DNA from 3 places in the Priestia sp. P5_B4 genome. Region 1 is predicted to be linked to each of the others. Evidence: riboswitches for the same ligand, from Rfam matches in the RefSeq annotation. Region 1 holds a riboswitch; each other region holds the start of a gene.
The links. A riboswitch is a leader RNA that binds a small molecule or an ion and turns the genes downstream of it on or off. The one in region 1 is predicted to bind S-adenosylmethionine.
Positions count from the first base shown of each region.

Region 2: it holds a riboswitch for S-adenosylmethionine, as region 1 does, so the genes downstream of both, AC1DRF_RS07870 (bifunctional homocysteine S-methyltransferase/methylenetetrahydrofolate reductase) here and AC1DRF_RS11765 (BMP family protein) in region 1, are expected to answer to the same signal.
Region 3: it holds a riboswitch for S-adenosylmethionine, as region 1 does, so the genes downstream of both, AC1DRF_RS03925 (methionine ABC transporter ATP-binding protein) here and AC1DRF_RS11765 (BMP family protein) in region 1, are expected to answer to the same signal.

Region 1 covers NZ_JBFULJ010000113.1:158-7,958, forward strand. Annotated here, with positions in the region: gene AC1DRF_RS11760 (ABC transporter ATP-binding protein) at 1-1,532, opposite strand, end outside; partial or broken gene AC1DRF_RS11755 (ABC transporter permease) at 1-25, opposite strand, end outside; gene AC1DRF_RS11765 (BMP family protein) at 1,615-2,625, opposite strand; SAM riboswitch class I at 2,701-2,807, opposite strand; gene AC1DRF_RS11770 (hypothetical protein) at 3,140-3,307, shown strand; gene AC1DRF_RS11775 (hypothetical protein) at 3,398-3,766, opposite strand; gene AC1DRF_RS11780 (putative polysaccharide biosynthesis protein) at 3,780-5,390, opposite strand; gene AC1DRF_RS11785 (YjgB family protein) at 5,722-6,306, shown strand; gene AC1DRF_RS11790 (GNAT family N-acetyltransferase) at 6,334-7,176, opposite strand; gene AC1DRF_RS11795 (PrpF domain-containing protein) at 7,280-7,801, opposite strand, start outside.
Region 2 covers NZ_JBFULJ010000048.1:6,950-15,186, reverse strand. Annotated here, with positions in the region: gene AC1DRF_RS07875 (YkvI family membrane protein) at 107-1,141, opposite strand; SAM riboswitch class I at 1,481-1,587, shown strand; gene AC1DRF_RS07870 (bifunctional homocysteine S-methyltransferase/methylenetetrahydrofolate reductase) at 1,695-3,533, shown strand; gene metH (methionine synthase) at 3,534-6,977, shown strand; gene AC1DRF_RS07860 (HAD family hydrolase) at 7,359-8,156, shown strand; gene AC1DRF_RS07855 (hypothetical protein) at 8,214-8,237, opposite strand, start outside.
Region 3 covers NZ_JBFULJ010000016.1:15,151-23,387, forward strand. Annotated here, with positions in the region: gene AC1DRF_RS03890 (acetyl-CoA C-acetyltransferase) at 1-237, shown strand, start outside; gene AC1DRF_RS03895 (acyl-CoA dehydrogenase family protein) at 261-2,045, shown strand; gene AC1DRF_RS03900 (arsenate reductase family protein) at 2,161-2,517, shown strand; gene gcvH (glycine cleavage system protein GcvH) at 2,653-3,036, shown strand; gene AC1DRF_RS03910 (YusG family protein) at 3,116-3,361, shown strand; gene AC1DRF_RS03915 (toprim domain-containing protein) at 3,543-3,893, shown strand; gene AC1DRF_RS03920 (thioredoxin family protein) at 3,908-4,207, shown strand; SAM riboswitch class I at 4,388-4,495, shown strand; gene AC1DRF_RS03925 (methionine ABC transporter ATP-binding protein) at 4,627-5,652, shown strand; gene AC1DRF_RS03930 (methionine ABC transporter permease) at 5,645-6,313, shown strand; gene AC1DRF_RS03935 (MetQ/NlpA family ABC transporter substrate-binding protein) at 6,331-7,167, shown strand; gene AC1DRF_RS03940 (carboxymuconolactone decarboxylase family protein) at 7,290-7,655, shown strand; gene sufC (Fe-S cluster assembly ATPase SufC) at 7,895-8,237, shown strand, end outside.

The sequences.
Region 1 (7,801 bases):
TAAGAAGTTTCTGCAACTGTATCACCTTCTACCGTTCCTCCTGCCATTAATATGCTTAGTTTCTCTTCTGTTGCTTCTTTCCTTGTAAGCTCTCCAACAATACTGCCTTCGTACATAACTAAAATTCGATCTGATAGTGAGATAATCTCCGACAGTTCCGAAGACACAAGTAAAATAGCGGAACCATTATTCCGTTTTTGAATCAAGGCATCATGAATACGTTCCATTGCCCCAATATCCACTCCTCGCGTTGGTTCAGCAGCAAGTAGAAAAGAAGTGTTTTGCCCAAGCTCTCTGGCAACAATCAATTTTTGCAGATTTCCCCCTGACAGCTCTCCGGCTTTTTGCTTAGATGAAGTGGCTTTAATCGAAAATTCATTTATCCATTCCTCCACGCTCGACTTGAATATCTTTCTTTTCAGCCAGCCCATCTTCGAGTAAGAAGCTTTATACTGATAGCCCATGAGTGCATTTTCTTCGATCGTATCGTCCTTAGAGGCTCCCCACATATAGCGATCTTCTGGAATATGAGCGATTCCTGCCTCTCTTCTTTCACGCACAGATCGCCCTGTAAGATCTTCATCCCCAAGTTTAATACTTCCGCTATCTGTTTCTACTAATCCAGCAATTGTTTGAAGAAGCTCCGATTGTCCATTTCCCGAAACGCCTGCAATACCTACAATTTCGCCTGCAGAAACGTGAAGAGACACATTTTGCAATACGTTTTTTTGTCCTTTTCCTTTTAAAAAGAGATTTTGTACGTTTAAATGAGAGGTACCTTGTGATGGTATTCTTGCAGGACGCTCTTTTAATTCTCGCCCTACCATCAGCCTGGCTAGGTGGTGAGCATTGGTATCTTCTTTACTTGTGACGCCGGCTACTTTACCATTTCGAAGAACCGTAATGCGGTCCGCTACTTCCATCACTTCTTGCAGCTTATGTGTAATAATAATGATACTTTTACCTTGAGAAGCTAAAAAACGGATTGTTTTTAATAGTTCCTTCACTTCATGAGGAGTAAGAACGGCGGTAGGCTCGTCTAAAATAATGATTTCTGCTCCTTGATACAGCACTTTTAAAATTTCAATTTTTTGYTGTTCTCCAATTGAGCAATGTTTTACTTTCTTATGAACATCTACTGAAATTTGATAGGTTTGGGTTAATTGCTGTACATCTGCTTTCGCCTGCCTTCTATTAAAAAAGAGGCCTTTCTTTGGCTCATGCCCCAAGACAATATTTTCAGCCACTGTAAAATGCGGAAAAACCATAAAATGCTGATGCACCATGCCTATTCCATTTTTGATCGCATCTGCAGGAGATGAAAACGAGACGGTTTTCCCATGTAGCTGAATACTTCCTGAACTCGGCTTTTCCATTCCGTAAAGCATCCTCATCAACGTCGTTTTTCCAGCGCCATTTTCTCCAACCAGCGCGTGAACCTCGCCTTTTTTCAGTTTAAAGGACACGTTATCATTTGCTGAAAATGAACCGTATTTCTTCGTCAAATTCGTTAACTGCAGCAGCTCACTCATTCTATTCATTGCTCCTTTCCCCATTAGGATTTTTTCAAAAATAAGAAAGAGAAGCCAGCCTTACTCGACTTCTCTTTTCAACTCACTTTGCTAACGGATCTTTTACCACTGTTTTTCCATCAATAATCGAATCTTTAATTTCTTTTAATTGTTCAATTACACCTTGCCCTACAAAGTCATTAAGAGGCGTCTTGCTGTCTTGAGTCACATACGTTAACCCAACACCTTTTTCTTTTAAGCCGTATTTCACTACACCGGATTTAAATTTGTCATTTGCGAGTGCTTCTACCGTTTCATAAGCAGCCGCATCAGATCCTTTCAACTGCGATAAAACGATATGCTCAGGATCTACTTCCGTAYGGTCAATATCTTGGCCTGCCGTATAAAAACCTTTTTCTTTTGCTGCTTCAAATATACCCAAGTCGCCTACCGCTGAAGCTCCGGCGATAAAGTCAGCTCCTTTTGAAGCCTGTAAAATAGCAAGTTCTTTTGCTTTAGCTGGATCAGAGAAGCTTCCAACATAGTTTACTAGAAACTCTGCTTTCGGATTTGTTGATTGTAATCCTTCTTTAAAACTTACCGTCCATTTTTTTAATAATGGAATATCATCAGCAGCAACCATTCCTACTTTATTCGTTTTTGTAACTAATCCTGCTGCTGCTCCTAATAAATATGAAGCTTCTTGTTCACGGAATACAACGCTTCTTACATTTGGTAAATCGACCACTGTATCAATAATCGCAAATTGACGCTGCGGGTTTTCTTGAGCTACTTTTTTCAACGCATCTTCGGATTCAAAAGAAGATGTAATAATCAAGTCATAGTTTTCTGCTACGGCAGCACGCAAGTTACTTTCAATGGCTGCTTGATCCGTAGATTCAATTGTCTTCACATCAATGTTATACTTCTTTCCAGCGCGTTTTGCCCCATCATCCATTTGTTGAAAAAACGGGTTAACTCCAATCTTTTCGGGTAAAACAAGAGCAATTCGCTTCTTTCCTTTCTCTTCACTTCCACTGCTTTTTGTGCTTTTTGACTGACAGCCAGTTACGAGTAGTACAAGCGCAACTGCTAAAACAAGAAATCTCTTCATTTGACTTACTCCCCCTATRATATAAAAAAAGCTCTTCCTTTATATAAAGGAAGAGCTCGTTAACCAAACGTCTCTTCCTCATCTTCAAGAACATACTGTTCTTAAGGATTTGGCACCATTCTGTCATAGACAGCGGTTGCCGGGTTTCACAGGGCCAGTCCCTCCACCTCTCTTGATAAGGAAAACAATAGCTATTTGTTTTATGTAATATAGTCAATATTATATAGTCAATATTAATAGTTTTTTAACAATTGTCAATATTATTTTTCTTTTTCATGCAAAAAAACTTTAAAAACACATAGGATTATACGGTTTTAGTCTACTAAAATACAGATCAATCTTCTAAATTAATCATCACATGCCTCCTAGCAAAGCGCTTACGGTAAGTCTGCTAGTCTTCTAGAAGGGCATGTGTAGCAGAGCACTTTTATTACATCTCTTTTGTTAACCCACTATTGATTGAAAACACTTTACCAAGAATGTTAGACTTTTCCTGATCGATATTTTTTAAGAGGTGTTAACGTTGAAATTGATGAAAGAATTATCTGGAGTAGCTATTGGACTCATTATCGCTTTGGCGGTTTCAAAAATCTTTTTTGATACCCCGACCAACATTGGAATTGTAGTTATTTTTATTACTAGTATGGTAGTAGCAGGTATAGCAAAAGCGAAACTAAGATAAGATAACCTAACTAAAAAACACCACCTTTTATTCGCAAGGTGGCGTTTTCTTTTAATGATTTTAGTATGTAGTAATTCTAAGTGAAAGCTTTTACCCTTCTCCATCAATCATCGTATACTTCTTGGCAAAACGCTTGTAGTAAATTTGCTCATCCTCTTGTCCATCGTTAAAAACAAGTCGGTTATGATCAATATCTTTTTCTTTTAACATATAGCCTTTTTCATTCATCATATGAATATATTCATCTAAATGTCCTTTTTTTACCATATAGTGAAGAGCATCATCTGAATCTGTAGTCCTCGCTACATCTTGACTTCCCACTTCTAGCTTGAATACAGCTGTTGCTGTTTGAACGGGACGATAATCTCCAAACAATCTTTCCCAATTTAATAGCAGCAGCGCTCCGGAAATTATTATACACCCTCCAGCCGCCACGGTTAGTACAAAACCTTTTGACACTACTTTCTCTCCTTTACATTCTTTTTCTTCTATTTAATACAACGGATTGCCCTAAACTTGTTTTTACGCCAAGTCCTAGATACACGGCAGCACCTAAAGCAATTGAAATACAAGATGTGCTAATCGCAAGTGAAGATGCAGACAGCTTATTTTCTAAAAAATAGTGAGAAGTATAATTGCCGATAATCACAGCGGCTGACATCACACTTACTAATAAAACAGGTGTCAACGCAGCTTGTCCCAGTGATTGAACTCGGTAAGAAATGGATTTTTCAATTAAATAAAAGTTATATATAACCGATACACCATACCCTCCGTAAGTCGCGACAACCGGTCCAATTTCTTTTAAGCTTGAAACCAGCAGTACGTTTAATACTATCTTCACAACAATTCCTAAGCCCAAGCCTAAGATTAGCTTCTTTTGCTGATTAATTCCTTGGAGAATTGCGGCTGTTACTGTAAAAAGAGCAAATAAAATGGCAGCAGGCGCGTACCATTGTAAAACAACTCCACCGATTTCAGGACTGTTTTTTGCTCCAAAAATCATCATATATACCGGCTTGCCTAATAAACAAAGCCCCACGGCAGCAGGAAGAGTAAAAAATAACAGCAGCTGCAGTGTTTTTGTAATTTTCCCTTTTACTTCCCGTAAATTTCCTTGCACAAAGGAAGACGTAATGCCCGGAATCAGCGACATGCTGAAGGCAGTCGCTAACGATACTGGCACCATCACCAAAATCTGGGCTAATCCAATAACGGAGTTGATCGTTTCGGCTTTAGCTTGTCCATATCCTATTGATTGAAAGAGCATGTTAATCGTAAACGTATCAATATTTTGATAGATAGGAATAGCTAAACCAACTAATACAAACGGAACGGCGTATGTTACAAGCTCTTTGGACATTGAAGAGAACGAAACGGACTTATTATTCTTTCCGCTGTTCACTTCTTTCATAATCAACCGCTTGCGCTTCAAATAAACCGCTCCAAGAATCACAATTCCCCCTACGCCTCCAATAAACGCTCCAAACGTGCCGATTCCAACAGCTTTTGTCATTGTGCTATGAAAAAGTTGAATAACAGCGTATGCTCCTGCTAAAATGAACAACACTCGCACTATTTGTTCAGTAATCGTACTTAGCGCGGCCGGTCCCATAGACTGGTTACCTTGAAAGTAGCCTCGTAATAGACTCATAGGCGGGATAACAATTAAAGCAAAGCTTACCATTTGGATGACATACACTACGTCTTTTTGACTATTTCCTGAGGAATCTTTTCCGTTAATGACTAGTTCAGCGAGCCACGGTGCCATCGTATAGAGGACTAAGAAACCTATTATGCCCGTTATTGTCATTAATAGAAGTCCTGCTTTTAACAAATCTTGTCCCGCACGGTAGTTTCCAAGACCGTTATATTTCGATACATACTTCGAAACAGCAAGCGGAAGACCCATTGTCGACAAGCTTAGCATCAAGGTATATGGACCGTATGCATACTTATAAAGCGCGTAACCTGACGTTCCCACTAAGGCTGTGAAAGGAATAATATAAATAAAGCCTAAAATCTTTGTTAATAAAGAAGACGCTGTTAATAAAAGCGTACCTCTCATCAAATTTTTTTCCATACATCAAAACTCCAGAAATAAATATTGTATTTTTAACAAATACTTGATTTATTGTATCATACTTACAATTATTATCTAGTTTTTTATAAAACATTAGAACCCTCTCTATATTACGTTTTTTACCTAATAAAGGAATATAAACCAATCTTTTCACCTATGATAAATGAATCGTTTTTTGCTTTTTACTTTAACTGACGTTTACATTCTAAAAGACGTGTTACATTATATATATCAGTTACCAACTCAACTAAGACTCCTTGATTATTCTGGCCTACCTGTTCTTTTAGGTAGACTGAGGTTGCTAAATCGTTATATATAGGAGGAAAAAATCATGAAAATGAAACAACGACTATCAAAAGCAGCGGCGGCTGCAACGATTACAGGAATTGCTGCGTTTGGATTTGCTCCTGTCGCTCAGCTTGATACACCAGCACATGCAGCTACATCTCAAGAAACAAGCAGTCAAAGTCAAACAGCTGTAAAAAACATTAATGAAATTTACAACGCCGCAGTAAAAGGTGAAGTGCCACGCTTAACGGCAGACTTCAAAATTGGCAAAACACTGCGTCAAGACGTTCGCGATCAGTTCGGTCCCCCGCCTGAAGGTTCATCAAACAACTTTGACTACTATCACGCGGAAATGGGTCACCCTGGATACGCATTTGGCTATGATCAAAATAACGTCATTAACGAAATCCGCTATTTTGGTACAAATGTAGAGCGTCAAACAAATCTAGGCTCCATCACCCAAGCTAACTTAAAGAAAGAATTAGGTCAGCCGAACTTTACAGGCAAAGTAAAAGGTGATGGTACTACTCAAACGAAGTACACCTATCACGCCGGCGCCTATGATCTTGAATTCATTTTTGATGATAGCAAAACGTTAAATCACGTTAATTTAGTTAAAAAACCTTAAGTAATAGAAAAAGTAGCAGGCAGCCTGCTACTTTTTTTCATGAAATAAAACCAATGCTGAATCCGCTACGTGTTCATACCCAATCTCCATATAAATCTTGTTAGACGTAGGATTTGTCATATCTGTGTATAAACTTGTTGTTTGAAATCCTTCGTCTAGCATAAGCTGAGAAAGCGTGGATACACAGCTTGAGGCATAGCCTTTTTTACGTTCTTTTTGAGGCGTATATACAAAGTTAATCGTAATGTTATGGGCCGTTGGACGCGTAGCATTGGCAATCGAGACATACTTGCCATTCACTTCCCATAGGAATAACCTTCCTGCTTTAATAAAAGCTTCTCCTGTTTTGGCAGCTTGTTCTTTTGATACAGGCTCTCCAATGACGCCCATAAACTCCCAAATCCATTCTGTCACGAGCGGAAGGTGTTCCAATCTTGCTTTTACCAGCATTCCTTCAGCTTCCGCAGCTTTTTTTACTTTGTCTAACCGATAAATACGCTGATCCATTTTTAAAGAAGCTTCTTGATTTTTTAGCGCTGCTAGTTTTTGAGAAAGATATAAAACTGTTTGTTTCTCTCCAACTAAGCCCGGTATGTTGATTTCTTGTAACAGCTCTGCCGCTTCGCTTAGTTCAACCTCCGTTAGCTGCTGTATCTGAGACAGGATGATTTGCTTAGGATGGGTTTGCAGTAATACAAGCGCAGCACAGCTGTCTTTTAAAATAACACCCATAAAATTTGGTTTGCTGCTTTTATTTAAGCTGTGTAAAATGCCAAGCGCTAAGTTATGAAGAATTTCATTTTTCGCTAAAAGCGGTTCTACATGGTTTTTAAACTCCTGCACTTCTCTATATTTACATAGCTCAATCATTTTCTTTGCACCTCCATCTGATTTTCCATTTTTCAGTAAAAATATTCTAACATAAAAAAGCTCTTCCTAGTTTCCTAGAAAGAGCTTTTTTTAGAGAACGTTATTAACTTGATAAACATACATCGTACGTATGCTTTGTATAAACAAATCCTTCAAAAATAAGACGGGCTGTACGCACTACTTTGATTCCGTTAACCTGTCCAGCTTTCAGATCCACACTGGTTTCCATAATTCCCATTGGATGAGCAAGTCGAACGGTATCGCCTTTTAATTGAACCATTTCTGACGGAAGCGTGCCTTTTGTATAGATAGCCGCTGTTGTACAAATTGCTCCTGTAATGGCAAGCGTTTGATGCGGTTTTTGCATCGACATCATGCGAATTAATACGTCCATTTGAGAAGCCGCTTTGTCTCTGCCCGTCCCGTCGCGGTGGTCCATAGGAGGAGAAATAATCGTCATTTTTGGAACCGCTGGTGACAGTTTGGTTGCTTTGTCTTGAGGTGCGAGCCCCGTTTTTCCAGCTGCAATGGAGCGAATTTCTTCAAATAGCTTCAGCTGTTTGTCCGTGTATTCATGCGGAAGTTCTGCTCCCTTTAGGCCAATATCCGCTGCTTTAACAAATAC
Region 2 (8,237 bases), on a different contig from region 1:
TATTCGACTGCTATAGTCTTATTTGTTTTACATTATAGCAAAGTAAAATCGACTTGTCACATCATTTAACTTCGTTTTTTCACATCTATTCTTTAAAATCCAGCTTTTAGCTTATTTTTTCTTTTTTAATACATAGCATCCATACAAAAGCTAGTCCAATATAGCCAAATATCGGATATAAAAACTCAAGAAGCTGGGCATATCCGAATTGCCCAATAATAAAGCAAGCCAAGATAATAAACGCAAAAGCTTGTTTGTCATTGAGGGGAAGAAATGACTGAAGCTGCTTAGCGATGCCAAATACATTTCCAATCAATGTAGTAAAAATCTCGCCCAACACAACTACCGTAAATAAAACATTCACCCACGCTGAGATATTTTTAACAACGGCACTCATCGGAATATCAAGTTGAAATGAATAAGGCAAATTGGAAAGGGCAAGATGAGTAGAAACAAGCATAAACGTAAGTACACATCCTCCTATTAAGGCCCCTTTTGTAATCACGCTCCTATCTTTCACCGAGCTTCCTAATGGGACCAAAACGGCCTGAGCCAAAGCTAGATTRAGGGAAATATATAAAAAGGGACTAACCGCCCACTTCCACTGCGTGACGAGCGTTAAATCCGGCTTCGTTTGAATCAGTGAGAAATAGCTGATATTCGGCACAAAGATGATAAAAGCAAATGAAAGCATCATCGGCACAACAAGAGAATTAACCATTAAAATACCGTTAATTCCTTTTGCAATAAATATATAAGTTAAAACAATTGTAAAAATCATCCCAACAGGAGGCCACAGCCCAAACTGTTCTTTTCCTATTGCTCCCGTACTCGCTAGCATGACTGAAGTTACTCCAAATAAAATGACAATCATTACACCGTTTACCACTTTTCCAAGCACATCACCAAATAAATATGTATTAAGCTGCTGATAAGAAGAAGCCCCAATTGCGTGCGAAAGCAGCATCATTTTTGAACCTAGCCAAATAAAAAACAAGCCGCTGACCAAAATTCCGACCATTCCAAGTTCCCCGTACTGTGTAAAAAATTGAACGATTTCCTTGCCTGTTGCAAAACCGGCTCCTACAACAGTGCCTACATACGTAGCAGCAACCTGCAGCGTGAGTTTCCACCTTTTCATGCCCATCACCCTTCTACCCTTCATAGTTCACTATATGTAGAAACGATAAAAAAAAGACGAGCCTTTTCACGTGTAAATCTACGCATATCCCAGTGCTTGTGCCTTTTGGTTTATTTTTTTCATTTTCTTTTTGTATTTCTCACAAAAAACTCCTTAACCCCTAACATAACAGTCATTTTCAAACAAAATATACGGATATTTTCCCTTTAGCTTTTAAATTTTCCTCAATATTTGCTGGAAATTCACAATTTACTGTTGTATAATTTCTAAAAATCAGATAAATTATTAAATAAGTATTCTTTCTATTTAAAAAAATATGTTTCAATTATATACAATTGATTCTTATCATGAGAGGTGGAGGGACTGGCCCTTTGAAACCRCAGCAACCAGTCGTTAGAGACATGGTGCTAAATCCAGCAAGCAATTTATTGCTTGGAAGATAAGAAGGCGAAAAAAGTCTTCTTCTTAAGAAGACTTTTTCTATTTTATCGGCATATTGCATAAAACGAATCACTCGTGAAATAGAAGCGGAACAATTTAAGGAGGTTTTGACATGGGGTTACTTGAAGATTTAAAGTCTAAAATTTTAATTGGGGATGGTGCCACTGGTACCCTCCTTTACTCACACGGTATTGACAGCTGTTTTGAAGAACTAAACATCACCAAACCAGAAGAGGTTTCTCGTATTCACAGAGCCTATGTAGAAGCTGGTGCAAACGTTATTCAAACAAATACGTACGCTGCTAATTATCAAAAACTTGCCCGTTATGGATTAGAAGATTCAGTCAAAGACATCAATGTTGCTGGTGTAAAATTAGCGAAACAAGCTGCAAAAGATCAAGCTTACGTGGTTGGTACACTCGGCGGAATTCGTTCTTTCCAAAAAAACGCTATTAGTTTAGAAGAGGTTAAGCGAAGCATTCGTGAACAGATGTTTTGGCTTTTAAATGAAGGCGTGGATGGCCTTTTGTTTGAAACATACTATGATTTCGAAGAATTAAAAACCGTTCTTACACTGGCAAGAAAAGAAACGGATAAGCCTATTATTACTCACGTTTCCCTGCATGATATTGGCGTACTTCAAGATGGCCGTCCTTTAGCAGATGCATTAAAAGAATTAGAGGCGCTGGGAGCAGATGTTGTCGGGCTAAACTGCCGTTTAGGTCCTTATCATATGATTCAGTCTCTTGAAGAAGTACCGCTTCCTGATCGTGCTTTCTTATCTYCTTACCCTAATGCCAGCCTTCCGGCGTATGTGGAAGGAAAGCTGGAATATGAAACAAATGAAGACTACTTTGTAGAAAGCGCGCGTTTATTCCGCGAACAAGGGGTTCGCTTAATTGGAGGATGCTGCGGTACAACACCAGCTCACGTACGCGCAATGTCATCTGCCTTAAAAGACCTGCCTCCGATTACAAGCAAAGTCGTTAAAATGAGACCTGCCGTTACGGTTCAAGAGCGTGAGCAGCAGGATAAACCTCATATGCATGAAATTGTGAAGAAGCGCCGCTCGGTTATCGTCGAGCTAGATCCGCCTAAACAGCTTGGTCCGACGAAATTTTTAGAAGYCGCAAAAGCACTTGATAAAGTCGGCGTAGATGCTATTACATTAGCTGATAATTCTCTTGCCTCACCTCGCATCAGCAACTTGGCAATGGCAACACTGATGCAGCAAGAAACAAAAGCACGACCGCTTATTCATATTACCTGTCGCGACCGAAATTTAATTGGACTTCAATCTCATTTAATGGGACTTCATACGCTAGGAATGAATCAAGTACTTGCAATTACCGGTGATCCGTCAAAAGTTGGCGATTTCCCTGGCGCCACTTCGGTCTACGATTTATCTTCATTTGACTTGATTAGTTTAATCGCTCAGTTTAATGAAGGACTATCTTATTCCGGCAAACCACTTGGTCAAAAAACCAATTTTTCCATTGCAGCTGCCTTTAACCCAAACGTGCGTCACTTAGACCGAGCCGTTCAGCGTTTGGAAAAGAAAATCGACTGCGGGGCTCACTATTTCATTACTCAGCCTCTCTATTCAACTAAGCAAATTGAAGAGGTATATGAAGCAACCAAACATTTAACAACACCGGTATATATCGGTATCATGCCGTTAACAAGCGCAAGAAATGCTCGATTTATTCACCATGAAGTACCTGGAATTAAATTGTCAGAAGATATTCTAGAACGCATGGATACAACGGGAAATGACCGAATCCGCGGTGAAGTCGAAGGTCTTGCGATTGCAAAAAACTTAATTGATACAGCATATGAGTTATTTGACGGTATTTACTTAATTACGCCGTTTATGCGCTATGAAATGACCGAAATTCTAACACGTTATATTCATGACAAGCAACTTGTTACATCAGAAAGGAAGATATAAATGAGCTCACTTATCGAACAACAACTAAAGAAGCGAATACTCGTCATCGATGGAGCAATGGGAACGATGATTCAAGATGCTGATTTAACCGCTGAAGATTTTGGCGGCGAAGAATATGAAGGCTGCAACGAATATTTGACTCGAACAGCGCCTCATGTGATTCAGCGCATTCATGAAGAGTACTTTGCAGCAGGTGCTGACATCATTGAAACCAATACGTTTGGCTCAACATCTACCGTACTTGATGAATACGATTTAGGTCACTTGGCGTATGAATTGAATATCGAAGCTGTGAAGCTTGCTTGTGCAGCCCGCGATAAATATTCAACTCCCGAATGGCCTAGGTTCGTAGCTGGAGCTATCGGTCCTACCACTAAAACTCTCTCTGTTACCGGAGGTATTACATTCCCTGAGTTAGTAGAATCGTACGAAGAGCAAGCTCGAGGTTTGTTAGACGGCGGCGTTGACTTGCTTTTAGTCGAAACCTGTCAAGATATGCTGAACGTAAAAGCCGCATTTTTAGGCATTACAGCGGCGTTTGAAAAACTAAAAACCGAAGTTCCTATTATGATCTCAGGAACAATTGAGCCGATGGGAACAACTCTCGCTGGTCAAGATATCGAATCTTTTTACTTATCACTGGAACACATGAAGCCTCTTTCAGTCGGACTTAACTGCGCGACAGGCCCTGAATTTATGACGGATCATATTCGCTCTCTTTCAGACCTAGCCACTTCAGCAGTTAGCTGTTATCCAAACGCTGGACTTCCGGATGAAGAAGGCAATTATCATGAATCCCCTGAGCTTCTTGCTCAAAAAATTAAAGGATTTGCTGATAAAGGCTGGCTGAACTTTGTAGGCGGATGCTGCGGTACAACGCCTGCTCATATTAAAGCACTGGCGGAAGCGGTAAAAGAGGTTGCGCCCCGTTCGCTTGATCGCTCCGAGCATAACCATGCTGTAACCGGTATTGAACCGCTTGTATATGACGATTCTATGCGCCCTCTTTTTGTGGGAGAACGTACGAATGTAATCGGTTCTCGCAAGTTCAAGCGTCTGATTGCGGAAGGAAAAATTGAAGAAGCATCTGAAATTGCGCGTGCTCAAGTTAAAAATGGTGCTCACGTTATTGATATTTGCTTGGCAGATCCGGACCGTGAAGAAATGGAAGACATGGAGGAATTTATTCAAGAAGTTGTAAAAAAAGTGAAGGTTCCTCTTGTAATCGATTCAACGGACGAGAAAGTTATTGAAAAAGCTTTAACGTACTCGCAAGGTAAGGTCATTATTAACTCCATTAACTTAGAAGATGGTGAAGAGCGTTTTGATGCAATCTTACCGCTAGTAAAAAAATTCGGTGCAGCTCTGGTTGTGGGTACAATCGATGAAACAGGCATGGCCGTTACTGCAGAACGAAAAGTAGAGATTGCTAAACGCTCACATGATTTGCTTGTTGAAAAACATGGCTTTAATCCAAAAGATATTATTTTTGACCCTCTTGTGTTTCCTGTAGGGACTGGTGATGTACAATATATTGGTTCTGCTGAAGAAACAGTTAAAGGAATTAAAATGATTAAAGAAGCCCTGCCTGATTGCCTGACCATTCTTGGCGTAAGTAACGTGTCATTCGGTCTTCCTCCAGTCGGACGTGAAGTACTAAATGCGGTTTATCTTTATCACTGTACGCAGGCTGGACTCGATTATGCCATTGTTAATACCGAAAAGTTAGAGCGCTATGCTTCTATTCCAGAAGCTGAAATTGAGCTTGCTAATGCGTTGTTATTTAACACAACTGATGAAACGTTAAGCACGTTTACCGACTTTTATCGTGATAAAAAGAAAGAAGCAAAAGTAGAAATTTCTACGTTAACACTCGAAGAACGATTGGCAATGTATATTGTCGAAGGTACAAAAGAAGGATTGCTTCCTGATTTAGAACAGGCTTTAGCTCAATATGATGATCCGTTAGATATTATTAACGGACCGCTTATGAAGGGCATGGCGGAAGTTGGACGTTTGTTTAATGACAACCAGCTGATTGTAGCAGAAGTGCTTCAAAGTGCGGAAGTGATGAAAGCATCCGTTGCCTTTTTAGAACCTCATATGGAAGCAACTGAAAATGATTCTGGAAAAGGCAAAGTGATTCTTGCAACGGTTAAAGGCGACGTGCATGATATCGGTAAAAACTTAGTAGACATCATTTTAAGCAACAATGGTTTTAAAGTAATAGATTTAGGAATTAAAGTAACGCCCCAGCAGCTGATTGAAGCAGTAAAAGAAGAAAAGCCAGACATCATTGGCCTGTCAGGTCTTCTAGTAAAGTCAGCTCAGCAAATGGTTTTGACTGCCCAAGATTTAACACAATCAAGCATTGATGTTCCAATTATGGTAGGAGGCGCTGCCCTTTCCCGTAAATTTACTGACTTTAAAATTGCCCCGGAATATGAAGGTGCGGTCCTCTACGCCAAAGATGCGATGGACGGATTAGCGTTAGCAAATAAGCTGCAGAACAAAGAAGAAGTTATTCAGCTTTTAGCAGATTTAAAAACGCGGCAAGAAAAGAAAGTAACGGTTCGAGAACGCCAGCCTCAAACCGCTCAAGCAGCTACGGCTGTTTTAGAAAGATCCGCCATTTCAACGGACGCTCCTGTTTTTGTACCTGCTGATTTAAAGCGCCACGTTGTTAAACACTACGATTTGGCACAGGTTCTTCCGTATATTAACTGGCAGATGCTTTTAGGCCATCACTTAGGACTAAAAGGAAAAGTGAATAAGCTGCTTGCTGAAAAAGATGAGCGCGCTGTTCAATTAAAAGAAACCGTTGATGACCTGCTCGAACTGGCACTAAAAGAAAACTTAATTAAGCCAGCGGTTATTTATCAGTTCTTCCCTGCTCAAGCAGACGGAAATGATTTAATTATTTATGATCCTGCTGATGAAAAAACAGAAATTGAACGCTTTACCTTCCCTCGACAAGCAAAAGGACAGTTCTTGTGCTTATCTGATTTTGCAAAGCCTAAAGAAAAAGAGATGGACTATGTATGTTTCTTCTCTGTAACAGCAGGAACAGGCATTCGCGAACGCGCGGCGAAATTCAAAGAAAACGGCGAGTTTTTAAAGAGTCACGTGTTCCAAGCTCTTGCGCTTGAACTAGCTGAAGGATTAGCAGAACGTGTTCATCAGCAAATTCGTGACCGCTGGGGATTCCCCGATTCGCCTGACTTTACAATGGCGGAGCGTTTTTCAGCCAAATACCAAGGTCAGCGTTTTTCATTCGGATATCCTGCATGTCCAGACCTTGAGGACCAAGCAAAACTGTTTAAATTACTTAAACCTGAAGACATCGGCATTCAGTTAACAGACGGTTTCATGATGGAACCAGAAGCTTCTGTTACAGCCCTTGTTTTTGCACATCCTGAAGCGAAATATTTTAACGTATTGTAAAATATGGCCGCGGTCTTTTAGACCGCGGCTGTTTTTTTACAGTGCACAAACCTGAAAAAAAGGCTGCGACAAATGGATTTTAGCTGAAGAAAGATCCGAACCGTAAATCCAGATTCTTAATTGAGAATCAACTACGTTCGGATTTTTTTCATTGTGATCGTGAACTGGATTTCATGTAGCTGTTTCTAGCTGTTGACTGAAGGGCAAGGCGAAGACTCCTGCAAAAAAAATTGATGCAGTTATGTCTTAATCTCTTTGAATTCACCGCCGGTCTGAGCTTTTTTTATGAGTTTCTTGGGAAACACTGATAGAATAAGGAATGTAATAAATTTGTAACGCTCTTGTCACAGCAAATTTTTCAGGGAAAGGAATTTTCAAGCAATGATTAAATTATTTGTAAGCGACTTAGATGGCACTCTTTTACACGAAGAAAAATACGTAGAACAGCATAATGCAGACGCACTTAGTGAACTTCAGCGCCAAGGAGTAGAGGTTTGTCTTGCGTCTGGACGAATGGATACGGAAATTTTAAAGATTTCTACTGATATTAATAATACATTTCATCGCATTAGCCAAAACGGAGGATTTGTGTGGACCAAAGAAAATCAAGAACTTCATGGAAAAGTGTTTGAAGATGATTTAGCGGTTCAACTTTATAAAAAAACGATAGATCCTAACCGTATCACGCTTGTCTGTTCAAACGACACGAATTATGTAGAGCAGCGAAATGAAGTTATTGAAGCGATTGAAACTCACATGTTTTTCCCTATCGAAGAACAAATTGAAATGACGGATTCATTTGGTCACGCTCTTTCTCCATCTAAAATCACGGTTCTTGGAGATCATGATGAAATGGTAGCTCTGCAAAAAGAAGTGAACGAAGAGTTTGGTGATTATATTGATACATATATTTCTGCCAAGCAGTGTTTGGATATTATGCCTAAACATATCAGCAAAGGAAATGCCATTGAAATTTTATTAAATCATCTTCAGCTAAAACCAGAGGAAATTGCATGTGTGGGGGATTCATTTAATGATATTCCTATGTTTCAATTAACGCCGAACAGTTTCGCTATGGCTACAGCTCCTGAAGCTGTGCAGCGCCACGCCTCTGCTGTTGTGTCATCTGTTAGTGAAGCAGCGGGTATTGTTTTAGAAAAAAATAAGCAAACCATCTAAAAAAAGCGGTCAACGTTTAAATTGACCGCTTTTATCTATTTAATAAGAAAACGGTAGTTATTTTTTCCGTAAAGAACGAAA
Region 3 (8,237 bases), on a different contig from region 1:
AATGAAGCATTTGCTTCTCAAGCACTTGGCGTTATTCGTGAATTAAATATTAATGAAGATAAAGTAAATGTAAACGGAGGCGCTATTGCCTTAGGTCATCCATTAGGCTGTACCGGAGCTAAGCTGACTCTTAGCTTAATGCACGAAATGCAGCGTCGAAATGAGCAGTTTGGAATTGTCACGATGTGTATTGGCGGAGGAATGGGAGCTGCTGGTGTATTTGAATTGTTAGCATAATTATTTCAAAGGGGGATATGAACATGTCAAATAAAACAAAACAAATGATTAAAGGTGGAAGCTTTTTAATTGAAGAAGGCGATGCAAGCCGCGTCTACACGCCGGAGGATTATACATCTGAACAAAAGATGATTGCCAAGACGACAGATGAATTTGTAGAAAATGAAGTCCTTCCACAAGTGGAATATTTAGAAAAGCATGAGTTTGACCGTTCTGTAAAGTTATTAAAACAAGCTGGTGAATTAGGTTTGCTTGGTGCAGATGTACCGGAAGAATACGGTGGACTCGGTTTAGATAAGATTACCTCGGCTTTAATTGCTGAAAAAATGTCTCGAGCAGGCGGATTTTCCATCACTCATGGTGCTCACGTAGGAATTGGGTCATTGCCAATCGTCTTATTTGGAACAGAAGAGCAAAAACAAGCATATTTACCTGCTTTAGCAGTTGGGGAAAAAATAGCAGCATATGCGTTAACAGAACCTGGTTCTGGTTCCGATGCCCTCGGTGCTCGCACAACAGCTCGCCTTAACGCAGAAGGCACACACTATGTGTTAAATGGAGAAAAGCAGTGGATTACAAATGCCGGATTTGCTGATGTGTTCGTCGTGTACGCGAAAATCGACGGCGATAAATTTTCTGCTTTTATCGTTGAACGCGAATTTCCAGGCGTATCGGTTGGACCGGAAGAGAAGAAGATGGGAATCAAGAGTTCATCAACAAGAACGTTGATTCTTGAAGATGCACTTGTTCCAAAAGAGAACGTGTTAGGTGAAGTGGGAAAAGGTCATGTGATTGCCTTTAACATTTTAAATATTGGGCGCTACAAGCTTGGAGTTGGAGCAGTTGGAGCAGGGAAACGTGCGTTAGAAATCACGTCTCAATATGTTAACCAGCGTCAGCAGTTTAAAACGCCAATCGCTAAATTTTCATTAACCCAAGAAAAATTAGCAACAATGGCTTCTAAATTATATGCAACTGAAAGCTCCGTCTATCGTACGGTAGGACTTTTTGAAGACCATATGGGCCAGCTTTCAGAAGAACAGCAAAAAGACGGAAAGCAAATTGCCGCTTCCATTGCTGAATATGCCATTGAATGCTCATTAAACAAAGTGTTTGCCACGGAATCTCTTGACTACATCGTAGATGAAGGCGTCCAGCTTCACGGAGGCTATGGTTTTATGAGTGAGTATGAAATTGAGCGCCTGTATCGTGATTCCCGCATTAACCGTATTTTTGAAGGAACAAATGAAATTAATCGACTCTTAGTACCAGGCACATATTTACGCAAAGCGCTAAAAGGAGAGCTTCCGCTGCTTCAAAAAGCACAAACGCTTCAAGAAGAATTGATGATGCTTATGCCGCAGGAAGTAGGAAATGAGCCGTTAGATCAAGAAAAAATGCTTGTGCAAAATGGAAAGAAAATTGCGCTCTTGCTTTTAGGTCTAGCTGCACAGAAGTATGGGAAAGAATTAGAGAAAGAACAAGAAATTCTCGTTAATATTTCCGATATGATTAGTAACGTATATGCAATGGAATCCACTGTTTTACGTACTGAAAAAGCGATTTCCAAAACAGGTGCAGATCAAAACAGCTTGAAGGTAAAATATACGCAAGTATTTTGCCAAGAAGCATTTAATCGAATTGAAGCAGATGCAAAGGAAACGTTAATTGGCGTTGAACAAGGTGATACGCTTAGAGTCATGCTTTCGTCTCTTCGCAAGTTAACTCGCTATACACCAATTAATGTAATTAGTGTAAAGCGCGAGATTGCAAAAACGCTTCTAGAAGTAGAGAAGTTCACAGTTTAAGGGAAAAGGAGCTCGTTTTACGAGCTCCTTTTTGTTTAAGAAGCCTCTATCTAGGTAAATGATAAAGGATGTGTTAAAATACGAAAAAAGCTTAAAATAAAGGGTGGTTGACGAAATGTCATTATTTTTTTATTCATATCCAAAGTGTGGTACGTGCCGAAAAGCTAAGAAGTGGCTGGATGATAACGGAGTAGCGTATGAAGAAATTCATATTGTAGAAAACCCGCCAACAAAAGAGCAGCTGCAATCTTATTATCAGAACAGCGGCTTAGAATTAAAAAAATTCTTTAATACAAGCGGTAAAAAATATCGCGAATTAGGAATTAAAGATAAAGTAAGCAGTGCGAGTGAAGATGAACTTCTGTCGATTCTTGCGTCAGATGGCATGTTAATTAAGCGTCCGCTGCTAACAGATGGACAAAAAGTAACGCTTGGCTTCAAAGAAGAGCAGTTTGAGGACGTGTGGAAGTAAGTTTTCAAATAGAAAATTTTTACCTTTTACGTTACACTGTTAATAGGAAGTTATTTTAGGTTGTAGAAAGTGTTCTCCACGTTGAAGGCGCTTTTTATATAAACAAATTACGATACATATTTTGGAGGGATTAAGATGAGTACACCAAAAGATTTGCGTTATTCTGAAGAGCATGAATGGGTAAAAACAGAAGGGGACGTTGTCCGCGTAGGTATTACGCATTTCGCTCAAGCTGAGCTTGGCGACATCGTATTCGTTGAACTGCCAGAAGTAGGAGCAACAGTAGAAGCTGACGAGCCGTTTGGCAGCGTTGAATCAGTAAAAACAGTTTCTGAGCTTTACGCACCAATTAGCGGTGAAGTTGTAGCAGTAAACGACAACTTAAGCGATAGCCCTGAACTTGTTAATGAATCTCCATACGAAGAAGCATGGATGATTACAATCAAACCGTCTGATGCTTCTCAAGTAGATAAGCTAATGACAGCAGAGCAATACGAAGAAATGACAAACGAAGGATAATATTCCTCCATAAATTGTCTTTATGAAAAGTTTTTGACTGGACACTCTATTAGTAAACAAGCTAAAGGAGTGTCTTTTTATGTTTGAAAAACAAAAAATGAACGTTACAGATCGCGTTACAGCTAAATTTCATGACGGCGGTATGAAATTATATGTTGATAAGCAGCCAATTGGTGAAGTTAGTTACGGAACAAGCGGCAATGAATACCGCTTTGAAGAAGGTTATTCGCAAGAAAATAATAAGTTCTATCAATATACGGATGTACAAAAACAAGGTGAAACGCAAAAATATACAGACTGCGACGAAGAAGCAGGATGGTGCTAAACAGTGGCAACTGCCACTGTTTTTCTTGTCTTATGGAAACAATATGGCCTAAGCTGCTTTTTAAAACAGTTCTTTCTTGCAAATTTCTTTTAAAAAACAGGTGAACTGTGATACATTAACGAATATTGTATAGCATAAAGAAATGATGTTACTATACAACTGACGATTATGGGTGATGAAAATGGGGCTAATTGAAATTGAAAAAGTAATTATTGTCGAAGGAAAATCAGATAAAAAGCGTATCCAAGATATCATTCGAGAACCAATTGAAATTATCTGTACAAACGGTACGATTAGTTTATCAAAGCTGGATGAAATTATTGACTGTACGTTTAACAAAGAGGTATACATACTTGTTGACTCTGATGATTCAGGGAATAAGCTAAGAAAACAATTTAAACGAGAGCTTCCGGAAGCAGAGCATCTATATATTGATAAAATGTACCGAGAGGTTGCTACCGCCCCTAGACATCACATAGCAACAGTATTACTGAGTGCCAATATCGATGTTAATGCAGAATTTTTAACATAAAAGGAATGAGCAACATGCAAGAATGGAGCGAAAAACAACTTGACGATCAGTTAAAAGAAGGACAAAGAACGTTTATCTTTTTCCATACACCTTTTTGCGGGACATGTCAGCTGGCAAAAAAAATGTTAACCGTAGCAGAAGCGATGCTGCCCGGTGTGACCATCGGAATGAGCAATTTAAATTATATGCCTTCAAAAGCAGAAATATTTTCAATTGAAAGTGTACCTTGTTTGATTGAAGTGAAAAATGGCGAAATGGTAAAAAAACTCTATGCGTTTCATTCCATCGAGCACTTACTTGAAGAGCTTCGATAATCAAACGTTTGTTTAAAATGAAGAAATTGAAAGAGAGTGAACCGTTGGGGCTGTTGGAATCTTGGGATATTATCCCAAGAACAAAATCTGTTGACAGCCTATCTGACACATGCTAAAATCACACTCATGAATGTTCATAAATGAATGAATATTTCCCAAAAACAAAATAATTGTTGCGAACTCTTATCAAGAGAGGTGGAGGGACTGAGCCCTGTGAAACCCGGCAACCGTCAGACTAACTGAAATGGTGCCAATTCCTGCAAAGCTATGCGCTTTGAAAGATGAGAGAAAGGATTAAATATCGAGCCTTTCTGTCATGCGCAGAGAGGCTTTTTTGATGGGGAAAATTGTTTTACGGCTTTTTCATCCTATAGGGCAACCTAACATAATTAAGTTTTTACTAAAGAAGGTGAAGAAATATGATTACATTAACAGACGTTACAAAAATTTATCAGGCCAAAAGTGGTCAAATAACAGCTGTTGATAATGTGAATCTAACCGTTAACCAAGGTGAAATTTACGGAATTATTGGTTATAGCGGAGCGGGGAAAAGTTCTTTAATTCGCTTGCTAAACGGGTTAGAAACACCAACGACAGGAACGGTAGAAGTAGCAGGTAATGATATTGGAAAAATTAAAGGCGGAAAACTCAGAAAAGCTAGACAAGAAATTAGTATGGTATTTCAGCACTTTAATATCTTGTGGTCGCGTACGGTGCGAGAAAATATTGCTTTTCCGTTAGAAATAGCAGGGATCTCAAAAGAAAAAAGAATGAAACGAGTAGACGAGCTTATCAAGTTAGTCGGGCTTGAAGGGCGTGAAAATGCTTATCCATCACAGCTTAGCGGTGGACAAAAGCAGCGTGTTGGTATTGCTCGAGCGCTAGCCAATAACCCAAAAGTATTGCTGTGTGATGAAGCAACATCAGCGCTTGATCCTCAAACGACAGATTCCATTTTAGATCTGTTAGTAGATATTAATGAGAAGCTAGGGTTAACCATTGTATTGATTACTCATGAAATGCACGTTATTCGTAAAATTTGTCATCGGGTAGCCGTTATGGAAAATGGGGCAGTGGTAGAAGAAGGACAAGTGCTAGAAGTATTCAGAAAACCTAAGCAGCCGATTACAAAACGATTCGTTCAACAGATTTCTGAACCAGAAGAAACGTTTGAAACAATTGAACAAGTACAGGGGTTATATCCAAGCGGGCAAATTATTCAGCTGACGTTTGTTGGCGGAAAAGCAGAGCAACCGCTCATTACAACGATTTTAAAACAGTTTGATGTAACGATTAATATTTTGCAAGGAAAGATTTCTCATACACAAACAGGTTCATACGGGACGTTGTTCGTTCATTTAGACGGAGAATTAACAGAAGTTGAAAAAGTCATTGCATACATTCATGAGCAGCAGGTCGAAGTGGAGGTAATGACAAATGTTTGAGAAACTATTTCCGAACGTTATTTTAGATGATTTTATTCAAGCGACAAATGAAACACTATATATGACGGCTATTTCAGTTATAGCCACGTTTGTTCTAGGTATTTTATTGGGCTTGCTTTTATTTTTAACGTCCAAAGGACAGCTCTGGCAAAACAAACCTTTATATGCCATTGTGTCAGCAGTTGTAAATATCTTTCGTTCCATTCCATTCATTATTTTAATTGTTTTACTGATTCCATTTACCAAAGCATTGGTAGGAAGTATTTTAGGCGCTAATGCAGCGTTACCTGCTTTAATTGTGGGAGCAGCACCATTTTATGCGCGTCTTGTAGAAATTGGTCTGCGTGAAATTGATAAAGGTGTTATTGAAGCTGCTAAATCAATGGGAGCAACAACAAGCACTATTATCTTTAAAGTGCTGTTACCTGAATCGCTGCCAGCTTTAATTTCTGGTTTGACGGTAACGACGATTGCGCTAGTCGGCTATACGGCAATGGCGGGTGTGATTGGAGCTGGAGGTCTTGGGAATCTTGCATATTTAGAAGGATTCCAGCGCAGTCATAATGATGTAACGCTAGCTGCTACGATCTTAATTTTGATTATTGTATTTATTATCCAACTTATTGGAGATGCGATTACTGCAAAAATTGATAAAAGATAAAGGGAGGATTATTTATTATGAAAAAATGGCTTTCGGCTTTAGCACTAACATCTGCGCTAGTAGTAGGATTAGCTGCATGTGGATCTAACAATGGATCAAAAGATGAAAAGAAAATTGTTGTGGGTGCATCTAATACGCCTCATGCTGAAATTTTAGAACAAGCAAAACCGATTTTAGAAAAACAAGGAATCGACTTAGAAATTAAAAAATTCCAAGATTACATCTTACCGAACACAGCTCTTGCAAACAATGAAATTGATGCAAACTACTTCCAGCACGTTCCTTATATGAATTCAGTGCTGAAAGATCACAAGGGTGAAAAAGGGTATGATTTTGTAAGTGCCGGTGCCATTCACATTGAACCAATCGGTATCTACTCTAAAAAATACAAAAGCTTAAAAGATCTTCCGAAGAACGGCACAGTTATTATGCGTGATGCAGTAGCAGAGCAAGGACGTATTTTATCGATTTTTGAAAAAGCCGGCGTAATCAAATTAAAACCAGGCGTAAAGAAAACAGATGCACAAATTAAAGATATCGTAGAAAACCCGAAGAATTTAAAATTTAAAGCCGATGTTGAAGGCGGATTGCTACCTCAAATGTACAAAAATAATGAAGGTGACGCTGTTGTTATCAATGCTAACTATGCTATCGATGCTGGTTTAGATCCAGTAAAAGATCCAATCGCAGTGGAAAGCAAAGAAAATAACCCTTATGCAAACATCATTACGGTTCACAAAGGCGACGAAAATAAAGATACAGTGAAAGCTTTAGTGAAAGTTCTTCACTCTAAAGAAATTCAAGACTACATTAAAGAAAAATACAAAGGCGGAGTACTGCCGGTAAATAAATAATAGAAGAAAAGCGCTTGTCCACTCTGGGCAAGTGCTTTTTTTGTATGGGGGAAAACGAATAACTCTTATTTTTCTCACGCATACTAACCGTGAAAACTTTACTGATGATGGGAGCTGACGTTATGCAGCAAGAAGCACGTCATTCAACTGAGCAAGCACTTCATGATTATAAAATGGGTGTTGGGAAATTTAGCGAAAAATTGCCGGAAGTAACAAAAACGTTTAATGCGTTTACTGAAGCATGTTTTGGAGAAGGTTCTCTTTCTAAAAAAGAAAAGCAGTTAATCGCGTTAGGAATCAGCGTAGTAGCTCAAGACGAGTACTGTATGATTTATCATACAAAAGGCTGCATTGATCAAGGTGCAACTGAACAAGAAATTTTAGAAGCATGCGGAGTGTCAGCAGCATTTGGCGGAGGCGCAGCGATGAGTCAGTCCGTTACGCTTGTCCAAGAGTGTATTTCAGAACTGACTAGCCACACGCACTAAGTAAATAAAGAGGGTAAAAAAGCTTGTCTTAGAAGGCTCTATGGAGTCTTTTAAGGCAACTTTTTTATGAGTGGATTTAGTCTTGAAAAATGTACATAATGGTTTAAAACCTTTTGGGTCAAAAGGTTGCTATAAGTTTTCATTTGTTATAAGATTGTAATGAGAATAAAATGAGAATAATTAAAAAGATATAGGTATATCGTTTTTTACTATATACGTCTATAACTGGAGGTTTTAATATGGCAGGGTCAACTTTAACAATTAAAGATCTTCATGTTGCAATTGAAGGTAAAGAAATTTTAAAAGGTGTTAATTTAGAAGTTAAGGGCGGCGAAATCCATGCAATCATGGGACCAAACGGTACTGGTAAATCAACATTATCTTCAGCAATCATGGGACATCCTAAATACGAGGTTACACAAGGAAGCATCACGCTAGACGGCGAAGATGTACTTGAGATGGAAGTAGATGAGCGCGCTCGTGCAGGTCTATTCCTAGCTATGCAATATCCAAGTGAAATCAGCGGGGTAACAAATGCTGACTTCTTACGTTCAGCAATTAATGCTCGTCGTGAAGAAGGCG